3 regions of the Streptomyces sp. NPDC048565 genome follow, and region 2 is predicted to be linked to each of the others. Evidence: riboswitches for the same ligand, from Rfam matches in the RefSeq annotation. Region 2 holds a riboswitch; each other region holds the start of a gene.
The links. Region 2 has a riboswitch for thiamine pyrophosphate ahead of thiO (glycine oxidase ThiO). Riboswitches for the same ligand answer to the same signal wherever they lie in the genome.
Positions count from the first base shown of each region.

Region 1: linked by a shared signal. The riboswitch ahead of thiC (phosphomethylpyrimidine synthase ThiC) and the one ahead of thiO (glycine oxidase ThiO) in region 2 are both predicted to bind thiamine pyrophosphate.
Region 3: linked by a shared signal. The riboswitch ahead of AB0C75_RS16760 (thiamine ABC transporter substrate-binding protein) and the one ahead of thiO (glycine oxidase ThiO) in region 2 are both predicted to bind thiamine pyrophosphate.

Region 1 covers NZ_JBEZIH010000002.1:136,342-139,611, forward strand. Annotated here, with positions in the region: gene AB0C75_RS02780 (YibE/F family protein) at 1-1,171, opposite strand, end outside; TPP riboswitch at 1,243-1,376, shown strand; gene thiC (phosphomethylpyrimidine synthase ThiC) at 1,369-3,177, shown strand.
Region 2 covers NZ_JBEZIH010000003.1:64,792-68,061, forward strand. Annotated here, with positions in the region: gene AB0C75_RS04680 (thiazole synthase) at 1-37, opposite strand, end outside; gene thiS (sulfur carrier protein ThiS) at 40-318, opposite strand; gene thiO (glycine oxidase ThiO) at 315-1,517, opposite strand; TPP riboswitch at 1,515-1,627, opposite strand; gene AB0C75_RS04695 (FAD-dependent oxidoreductase) at 1,699-2,937, shown strand; gene AB0C75_RS04700 (Rv2175c family DNA-binding protein) at 3,011-3,270, shown strand, end outside.
Region 3 covers NZ_JBEZIH010000012.1:91,035-94,304, reverse strand. Annotated here, with positions in the region: gene AB0C75_RS16765 (iron ABC transporter permease) at 1-763, opposite strand, end outside; gene AB0C75_RS16760 (thiamine ABC transporter substrate-binding protein) at 835-1,929, opposite strand; TPP riboswitch at 2,003-2,119, opposite strand; gene rlmN (23S rRNA (adenine(2503)-C(2))-methyltransferase RlmN) at 2,194-3,270, opposite strand, start outside.

The DNA of each region.
Region 1 (3,270 bases), on a different contig from region 2:
TGGCCACGGTGCCCACACTGCTCTGCGCGATCGAGAACAGCAGCAGCAGCGGAAGAGCCGCGCCGGCGTAGGCGAGCACGAGTGTGTTGACGACCGAGGCGATGTGGTCGCGCCCGATCCGGATACCCGCCCGGTAGAGGCGGCGCGCGCCCATGGTCGGATCGGCCTGGTGCAGCTCCCAGACCGCCGACGTCTGGGTCACGGTCACATCGTCGAGCACACCGAGCGAGCCGATGATCACGCCGGCGAGCAGCAGACCGCTCATGTCGATGTCCGGGTAGAGCCCATGGATCAGACCGGTGTTGTCGTCCGTGTTCCCGGACAGGACGGCCCAGCCGATGAAGAGCGAGCCCAGCAGCCCGATCAGCAGCAGCGAGATGAGCGTGCCGACGACGGCCACGGAGGTACGGGCCGTCAGTCCGTGACAGGTGTAGAGGGCGATCAGCATGATGGCGCTCGCCCCGATCACCGCGACGACCAGGGGGTTGGACCCCTGCAGAATCGCCGGCAGGATGAACAGGGTCAGTACGGCGAAGGACACGGCGAGCGCGATCAGTGCCATGAGTCCGCGCAGCCTGCCCACCACGATCACCGCGAGGGCGAAGATCCCGGCGAGCAGCGCCATCGGGAACGCGCGGTCCACGTCGGTCACCGAATACTGCAGGTCCCGGGGCGCGTCGGGGGCGTACGCCACGACCACCCCCTGGCCCTCGCGCAGTTGCCGCGGGGCGTCGGGCTGGACGACCTCGACGAACGTACGGCCCTTGTCCTTACCGCTGGTCACCTCGACCGTGGCCTTCTTGCACTTCCCGGTCTGCTCGTTGACCGCTTCCTGTCCGGCCGCAGTGGAGGTGTCGCCGGTCGCCGGCACCTGCGCGGCGTTGACGTCCGCGCAGTTGACCGACACGACCTTCGTGACCCGCCCGTCCTGTGTCTGCCGGTCGAAGCCGACACCCGTGCGTTCATGGGCGGGTGCACCACCGGGCCAGAAGGCTACGAGGCCGACGACGACCGCGGCGGCGAAGGGGATCAGCACAGCCGCGATGACCTTGCGAAGGTGCTTGGACACCGGCGCTGCGGGGCCGTGGCTGTGGGTGTGGCCATGCGCATGACTCTGGGTGCTGCCTGCTGCGGGGCCGTCGGGTTCGGGGGCGCTCGGAGGGGACGTCACCCGGCGATCATCCCAAGAACAGGGGAGGCCCTCTGGCCAGCGCGCCAGGACGGGGGTTAGCGTGGAGGCGCATTTGTACACGCGGGAGCTCGGAGCACCGGGCTGAGAGGGCGCTGACCTCCGTATATTCATACGGGACACGCTGCGCCGACCGCCGAACCTGTTACCGGGTAATGCCGGCGTAGGGAGTAGGTCTCATGACCACAGCGGACGCACGCACGCCTGCCTCGAAGCGGAACGCGCAGAACGACGAGGCCGGGAAGTCCATCGGCTGGCACAAGGGATACATCCAGGGCTCACGCCCGGATCTCCGGGTGCCGGTCCGCCAGGTGCACCTCACCAACGGCAAGGACGTGACCCTGTACGACACGTCCGGGCCGTACACCGACCCCACCACCGGCACCGACGTGCGCCGGGGGCTCGCCCCGCTGCGGGAGCACTGGATCACCGCCCGCGGGGACACCGCGGAGTACGCGGGCCGTCCCGTGCGCCCCGAGGACGACGGGCTCAAGCACACCTCCCCGAGGGGCGGCCTGCGCAATCTCGACGCGGTCTTCCCCGGGCGCCCGCGGCAGCCACGCCGCAGCCGCGACGGCGGTCCCGTCACCCAGCTCGCGTACGCCCGCCGGGGGGAGATCACCCCGGAGATGGAGTACGTGGCGATCCGGGAGAACGTCGAACCCGAGGTCGTGCGCGAGGAGATCGCGGCGGGCCGGGCCGTCCTGCCCGCCAACGTCAACCACCCGGAGATCGAGCCGATGATCATCGGCAAGCGTTTCCTGGTGAAGGTCAACGCCAACATCGGCAACTCCGCGGTCACCTCCTCCATCGAGGAGGAGGTGGACAAGATGACCTGGGCCACCAAGTGGGGCGCCGACACGGTCATGGACCTCTCCACCGGCCGCAACATCCACACCACCCGCGAGTGGGTCCTGCGCAACTCCCCCGTGCCGATCGGTACGGTCCCCCTCTACCAGGCGCTCGAGAAGGTCGACGGCCGGGCCGAGGAGCTGACCTGGGAGATCTACAAGGACACCGTCGTCGAGCAGGCCGAGCAGGGCGTCGACTACATGACGGTGCACGCCGGTGTCCGGCTGCCGTACGTCCCGCTGACGGCCCGCCGCAAGACCGGAATCGTCTCGCGCGGCGGATCCATCATGGCGGCGTGGTGCCTGGCCCACCACCAGGAGTCGTTCCTGTACGAGCACTTCGAGGAGCTCTGCGAGATTCTCGCGGCCTACGACGTGACGTACTCGCTCGGTGACGGGCTGCGCCCCGGCTCCATCGCCGATGCCAACGACGAGGCGCAGTTCGCCGAGCTCCGGACGCTCGGTGAACTCAACACCGTCGCCAAGCGGTTCGGCGTGCAGACGATGATCGAGGGCCCGGGGCATGTCCCGATGCACAAGATCAAGGAGAACATCGACCTTCAGCAGGAGATCTGCGAGGAGGCCCCGTTCTACACCCTGGGGCCGCTCACCACGGACGTCGCGCCCGCGTACGACCACATCACCTCGGGCATCGGCGCGGCGATGATCGCCTGGTGGGGGACGGCGATGCTCTGCTACGTCACGCCCAAGGAGCACCTGGGACTGCCCAACCGCGACGACGTGAAGACCGGTGTCATCACGTACAAGATCGCCGCCCATGCCGCGGACCTCGCCAAGGGGCACCCCGGGGCGCAGGAGTGGGACGACGCGCTGTCGGACGCGCGGTTCGAGTTCCGCTGGGAGGACCAGTTCAACCTGGCGCTCGACCCCGACACCGCGCGGGAGTTCCATGACGAGACGCTGCCGGCCGAGCCGGCGAAGACGGCACACTTCTGCTCGATGTGCGGCCCCAAGTTCTGCTCGATGAAGATCTCCCACGACATCCGGCGGGAGCACGGCGGCGGGCCCACGATCGTCGACACCGAGTTCGACGCGGAGGCGCTGGCAGGCATGGCGGAGAAGTCGCAGGAGTTCGCCGCCCGGGGCAACCGGGTGTACCTCCCGCTGGCCGACTGACACCGGCCGGCACAGGAGCCGTTCAGGGCTGTTCCGGACGGAAGCCCCTCCGGAGCAGCCCTCGGGAACAGCGCCGTCCACGCCTGTGGCCCG
Region 2 (3,270 bases):
ACGCGGTGGGCCCCAGGGTGAAGAGATCGTCGGACATGGTCAGCCTCCCTGGACGGCGGTGAGGACCTCGACGCGGTCGCCGTCGGCGAGCGTGGTGGCGGACCACTGGCCGCGCGGGACGACGGCCTCGTTGACCGCGGCGGCGACCCCGGCAGGCGCGGTGGTCAGCGCCGCGATCAAGGTGTCCAGCGCGGTGCCTACGGGGACGGTGCGGTGTTCTCCGTTGACGGAGACGGAGACGGAGACGGAGACGGAGGCGGCGGCGGAGGCGGGGCCGGGGACGGCGGCGGGACCGGCGGCGGGCACGGGCTGTGTCATACGGGCTGCTCCTGCGACGCGGGGGCGGTGTCTTCGGGGGAACGGGGCCGGGCAGCCGCCGTGAAGCGGCGCGGCGAGAAGGGGCGGCCGAGCTCGGGCAGCTCGCCCGTGGTCAGCACCTGGGCCATCACATCGCCCGTGACGGGGGTCAGCAGCACCCCGTTGCGGTGGTGCCCGGTGGCGAGATGCAGGCCGGGCAGGGCGGTGGGGCCCAGCAGCGGCGCGTTGTCGGGCGAGGCGGGGCGCAGACCGGCCCGGGTCTCGGTCAGCGGCAGCTCGGTGATGCCGGGCACCAGCTCATGGGCGTCCCGCAGTAGCTCGTACACCCCGCCGGCGGTGACCGTGGTGTCCCAGCCCAGCTCCTCGGTGGTCGCACCGACCACCAGCTCGCCGTTGGCACGCGGGACCAGATAGACATGGCTGCCGCGTACGACGGCCCGCACCGTCCTGCTCAGGAAGGGGGCGTACGCGGGCGGCACGGTCAGCCGCAGCACCTGCCCCTTGACCGGACGTACGGGCGGCACGACCGATTCGGGCAGCCCTTCGAGCCGGCCGCTGAGGCTGCCGCCCGCGAGTACCACCTGGCCTGCGGCGAGCCGCGCACCGTCCGCCAGGACGACGCCCGTCGCCCTGCCGTCCGTGACGGAGAGCCGCTGGACCCAGGCGCGGCGGAAGCCCACCCCCGCCCGCTCGCACGCGGTCAGCAGGGCCGAAGCCAGCCGCCTGGGGTCCACCTGGTGGTCGCCGTCGACCCGCAGCCCGCCGCGAACCCCGGGGGCGAGCATCGGCTCGAGCCGGCGGCACTCACGGCCGCTCAGCCACTCGGACTCGAGCCCCGAGCGCTGCTGCAGCACGTGCAGCTCCCGCAGATGCGCCCGGTCGTCGGAGTCCAGTGCGACGGACAGGGTGCCGCAGGCACGGAAGCCGGTCTCCTGCCCGCTCGCCTCCTCCAGCTCGGCGACGAACGCCGGATAGCGCGCTGCGGAGGCCACGTTGAGGCCGAGCAGCGTCTGCTCGCCGTAGTGGAGTTCGGTGACGGCTGCGAGCATCCCCGCCGCGACCCGGGCGGCGCCGCCGCCCGGGTCCGGATCGGCCAGCGTGGTGCTCAGGCCCTGCTGGGCGGACCGCCAGGCGGTCACCAGACCGATGATGCCGCCCCCGACGACCAGGACGTCGGAGCTGTTCGTGGAGATACGCATGGGCGTCCAGCCCCTCCCTTCGCCGGCATGACCCGGATCAGGTTCGTACGGTCGGAGGCCGGTCAGCCTCCCTCTCAGCCCGGTGCGTCCGGACTCCCGCGAGTCTCTTACGGTGGCCAGCCTAGACCCCGCCCCCGACAGCCGGATACGGGCCCGGGAACCCGGTCATTAGGGTGGACGGGTGAGCGAGCAGACACCGGAACCGGCGCCGGGACAGCCGGCGCGCGCAGTCGTGATCGTGGGCGCCGGCATGGCCGGTGTGCAGACGGCCGTGGCCCTGCGTGAACAGGGCTTCACGGGCCAGGTCACCGTGCTCGGTGCCGAACCGCACCAGCCGTACGACAGGCCGCCGCTCTCCAAGGCGGTCCTGCTCGGCAAGGCGGAGCACTCCGCCTTCGACATCGACTTCGAGGCACTGGACATCACCCTGCGCCTGGGGCTCCATGTGACGGGCCTGCGCGCCGGTGAGCACGAGGTGGACACCCTGGAAGGGCCCGTCGCCTACGACGCGCTGGTCATCGCCACCGGAGCTGAACCCGTCGCACTGCCCGGTTCCGACGGCGTGCCCGGTGTCCATCTGCTGCGCACCCTCGACGACGCCGCGCGGCTGCGGCCCGTCCTCGAACAGCAGCACGACATGGTCGTCGTCGGAGCGGGCTGGATCGGCGCCGAGTTCGCCACGGCGGCCCGCGCCGCCGGCTGCGCGGTCACCGTCGTGGAGGCCGCGGACCGCCCCCTCGCGGGCACGCTGCCCGCCGAGGTCGCCGCTCCGATGGCCCGCTGGTACGCCGAGAGCGGAGCCGGTCTCCTCACCGGTGCCCGGGTCGCCCGCGTCGGACAGGGCGCCGTCCACCTGGCGGACGGCCGGGTGATCCCCGCAGGGGCGGTGGTCGTCGGCATCGGCGCCCGGCCCGCCACGGGGTGGCTCGCGGGCTCGGGCATCGAGCTCGGCCCGGACGGCTCGGTCATCGCGGACGGCTCGCTGCGCACCTCGCTGCCGGATGTCCACGCGGTGGGCGACTGCGCCTCCTTCCCGTCCGCCCGCTACGGGGAGCGGCTGCTGGTCCATCACTGGGACAACGCCCTCCAGGGGCCCAGGGCGGTCGCCGCGGCCCTCGCGGGCGGTGAGGCGGGCACGTACGACCCGGTGCCCTACTTCTGGTCCGAGCAGTTCGGCCGCTTCGTGCAGTACGCCGGCCATCACGCCGGAGCCGACACGCTGCTGTGGCGGGGCGACCCGGCCGAGCCGTCCTGGACGGCGCTCTGGCTGCGGCAAGGGGCGCTCGTCGCCGTACTGGCCGTCAGCAGGCCCCGTGACCTGGCACAGGGGCGCAAGCTCGTCGAAGCGGGGGCGCGGATCGATCCGGCGAGGGCCGCGGACTCCTCCGTACCGCTGAAATCCACGGTGAAGGACGCCTGAGGGGCCCTTGGACACGGCCTCGTACGCCCGGCCTGGCTACCGACTGTCGGTCCGGGATGGCACGCTTGTCCCTGTGACCGAGATTGACGCAAAGATCGATGCTCTCGTCCCCGCCTGGCTCCACCTTCCCGACATCGCGGAAATGCTCGATGTCGAGGTGACGCGTGTACGGCAGCTGGTCAAGGAAGGCCAGCTGATCGCCGTGCGACGTGGTGAGAACCGGACGCTCCAGGTGCCTGCCGCCTTCATCGACGGCGACAAGGTGGTCAAGGGTCTCGCAGGGACCCTGACGCTCCTGAGGGACGACGGCTACAACGACGAAGAGATGCTGGA
Region 3 (3,270 bases), on a different contig from region 2:
TCTCCCGTCGCCGTACGGTCCAGGCGTGGACGGCGAGGATCCCGCCGACCGCCGCGAACTGCACCAGCGTCAGCACGGCGGCCGTCGGCAGATCGAGCAGCTGGGCGGTCTGCCGGTAGATCTCCACCTCCAGCGTGGAGTAGGCCGGGCCGCCGAGGATCTGGACGACACCGAAGGAGGTGAAGGTGAAGAGGAAGACCATGAGCCCCGCCGCGGCGACGGCCGGCGCCAGCGCGGGCAGCGTCACTCGCCGCCAGGCGGCGATGCGGCCGGCCCCGAGCATCCGGGCGGCTTCCTCCTGGCGGGGGTCGAGCTGGGACCAGAGGCCGCCGACGGTCCGTACGACGACCGCGTAGTTGAAGAACACATGGGCGAGCAGGATCGCCCACACGCTCGTGTCGAGCCTGACCCCCCAGAGCTCGTCGAGGAACCCGCCGCGTCCCAGCAGCGCCAGGAACGCCGTACCCACGACGACGGTCGGCAGGACGAACGGCACGGTCACGACGGCCCGCAGCAGCTGTTTGCCGGGGAATTCGAAGCGGGCGAACACATAGGCGCCGGGCAGTGCGATCAACAGGGTGAGCGCGGTCGAGGCGAGGGCCTGCCAGGTGGTGAACCAGAGGACGCCGAGGATGTCGGACCGGCCCAGCACCGCGCCGATCCGGCCGAACTGCCAGTCTCCGTCGGCCTTCAGCCCCCGGCCGATGATCGAGACGACCGGGTAGGCGAAGAACAGGCCGAAGAACGCGACGGGCACGGCCATGAGGCCGAGCCGCACCGCGTTCCCGCGTGCGTTCCCGCGCCCCGCGTTTCCCCGGCGAGCGGGCCGCGCGGCTACTTCACGACGAGCGAGGACCACGACTGGACCCACTGCTCACGGTTCTTGGCGATCTTCTCGGGGGCCACGGTCGCCGGCTTGTCGATGGTCGCTCCGTACTCCGTGAAGAGCTTCGGCAGCTTCGCGTCCTTCACCACCGGGTTCACGAACATGTTCAGCGGCATGTCCTCCTGGAAACGCTTGCTGATCAGGAAGTCCAGCAGCGCCTTTCCACCCGCCTCGTTCTTCGCGCCGTCCAGCAGGCCGGCGAACTCGATCTGGCGGAAGCAGGTGCCGGTGGCGACGCCGGTCGGGGCCTCGGTCGGCTTCGGATCGGCGTACTCCACCTCGACGGGCGGGCTGGAGGCGTAGGAGACGACGAGCGGCCGGTCGGCCTTGGCCTTCCTGCCGCCCGCGGAACCGGAGAACTCCTCGTTGTAGGCCTGCTCCCAGCCGTCGACGACCTTGACGCCGTTGCTCTTCAGCTTCTTCCAGTAGTCCTGGTAGCCGCTCTCGCCCTGGGTGGCGACCGTGCCGAGGAGGAAGGCGAGTCCGGGCGACGACGTCGCGGCGTTCTCGGTGACCAGGAGGTTCTTGTACGCGGGCTTCAGCAGGTCGTCGAAGGTCTTCGGCGGGTCGAGCTTCTTGTCGTCGAAGTACTTCTTGTCGTAGTTGACGCAGATGTCGCCGGTGTCGACGGGCGTGACCCGGTGCTTGTCCGCGTCGAGCCGGGTGTCGGCGTCGACCCGGTCAAGACCCTTCGCCTCGTACGGCGTGAACAGGTCGTTGTCCAGGGCGCGGGAGAGCAGGGTGTTGTCGGCGCCGAAGAACACATCGCCGCGCGGGGATCCCTTGGTCAGGATCTCCTGGTTGAGCGCCGCTCCGGCGTCCCCGCTCTTGAGCACCTTGACCGTGTAACCGGTCTCCTTCGTGAACGCCTTCAGGACGGCGTCCGAGGCGTTGAACGAGTCATGGCTGACAAGCGTGACAGTCTTGGAGCCGGCCCCCGTGTTGCCGGAAGCCTTGTCGTCGGAGCCGCCGCAGCCCGCGAGTGTGCTGACGCCGAGAGCGGCGGCGAGCGCCGTCGCCGCGTACTTCGTCGTGGTGTTCATGATGATTTCCTCCTGGAGGTGACCAGGAAGAGACGCGGCCCCGCCCGCTCGGTGAGCGGGCAGGGCGCAACAGCTTGAGTAAGGTCCGAACTTCCTACCCGGAATGACCCGGGCGAGGTTCAGAGGGTCTGCGGCCGACCTGTACTCGGTGCCGCACTCTCAGCGCTGTGGCGCTCCCCTGTCGGAATATGAAGTTGATTTCCGGGCCAGGCTACACCGGCCGGATCACGCCGGACCGGCCGGATCACGTACGCCCGGACCGCCTCAGCGCTCGGACGCCGCCAGCTGCCCGCAGGCCCCGTCGATCTCCTGGCCGCGGGTGTCCCGGACGGTGACCGGCACACCATGGGCGGCGATGGCCTCCACGAACGCCTTCTCGTCCTCGGGCCGCGAAGCGGTCCACTTGGAGCCGGGGGTCGGGTTCAGCGGGATGAGGTTGACGTGTACCCGCTTGCCCTTGAGCAGCCGGCCGAGCCGGTCGCCCCGCCAGGCCTGGTCGTTGATGTCGCGGATCAGCGCGTACTCGATGGAGATACGGCGACCGGACTTCTCCGAGTACTCCCACGCGGCGTCCAGGACCTCGCGGACCTTCCAGCGGGTGTTCACGGGAACGAGGGTGTCGCGCAGCTCGTCGTCCGGGGCGTGCAGCGAGACCGCGAGACGGCACTTGAAGCCCTCGTCGGCGAAGCGCAGCATCGCCGGCACCAGACCCACCGTGGACACCGTGATCCCGCGCTGCGAGAGCCCCAGGCCGTCCGGCTCGGGGTCCGTCAGCCGGCGGATGGCCCCGACCACGCGCTTGTAGTTGGCCAGCGGCTCGCCCATGCCCATGAAGACGATGTTGGACAGCCGCGCGGGCCCGCCAGGCACCTCACCGTCGCGCAGGGCACGCATGCCGTCCACGATCTGGTGCACGATCTCGGCGGTCGACAGGTTGCGGTCGAGTCCCGCCTGCCCGGTCGCGCAGAACGGGCAGTTCATCCCGCAGCCCGCCTGGGACGAGATGCACATGGTCACCCGGTCCGGATACCGCATGAGGACGGACTCGACGAGCGTGCCGTCGTGCAGCTTCCACAGCGTCTTACGGGTGGTGTCGTCGTCGCAGCTGATGTGGCGCATCACCGACATCAGGTCGGGGAACATCGCCTCGGCGAGCTTGTCCCGCGACGCGGCCGGAATGTTGGTCCACTCCGCCGGGTCGTGGGCGTACCGCGTGAAGTAGTGCTGTGACAGCTGCTTGGCACGGAAGGGCTTCTCGCCGGTCGCGGCGACTGCTTCCTTGCGCTCGTCGGGTGTGAGGTCGGCGAGGTGCCGCGGCGGCCGCTTGGCTCCACGGGGCGC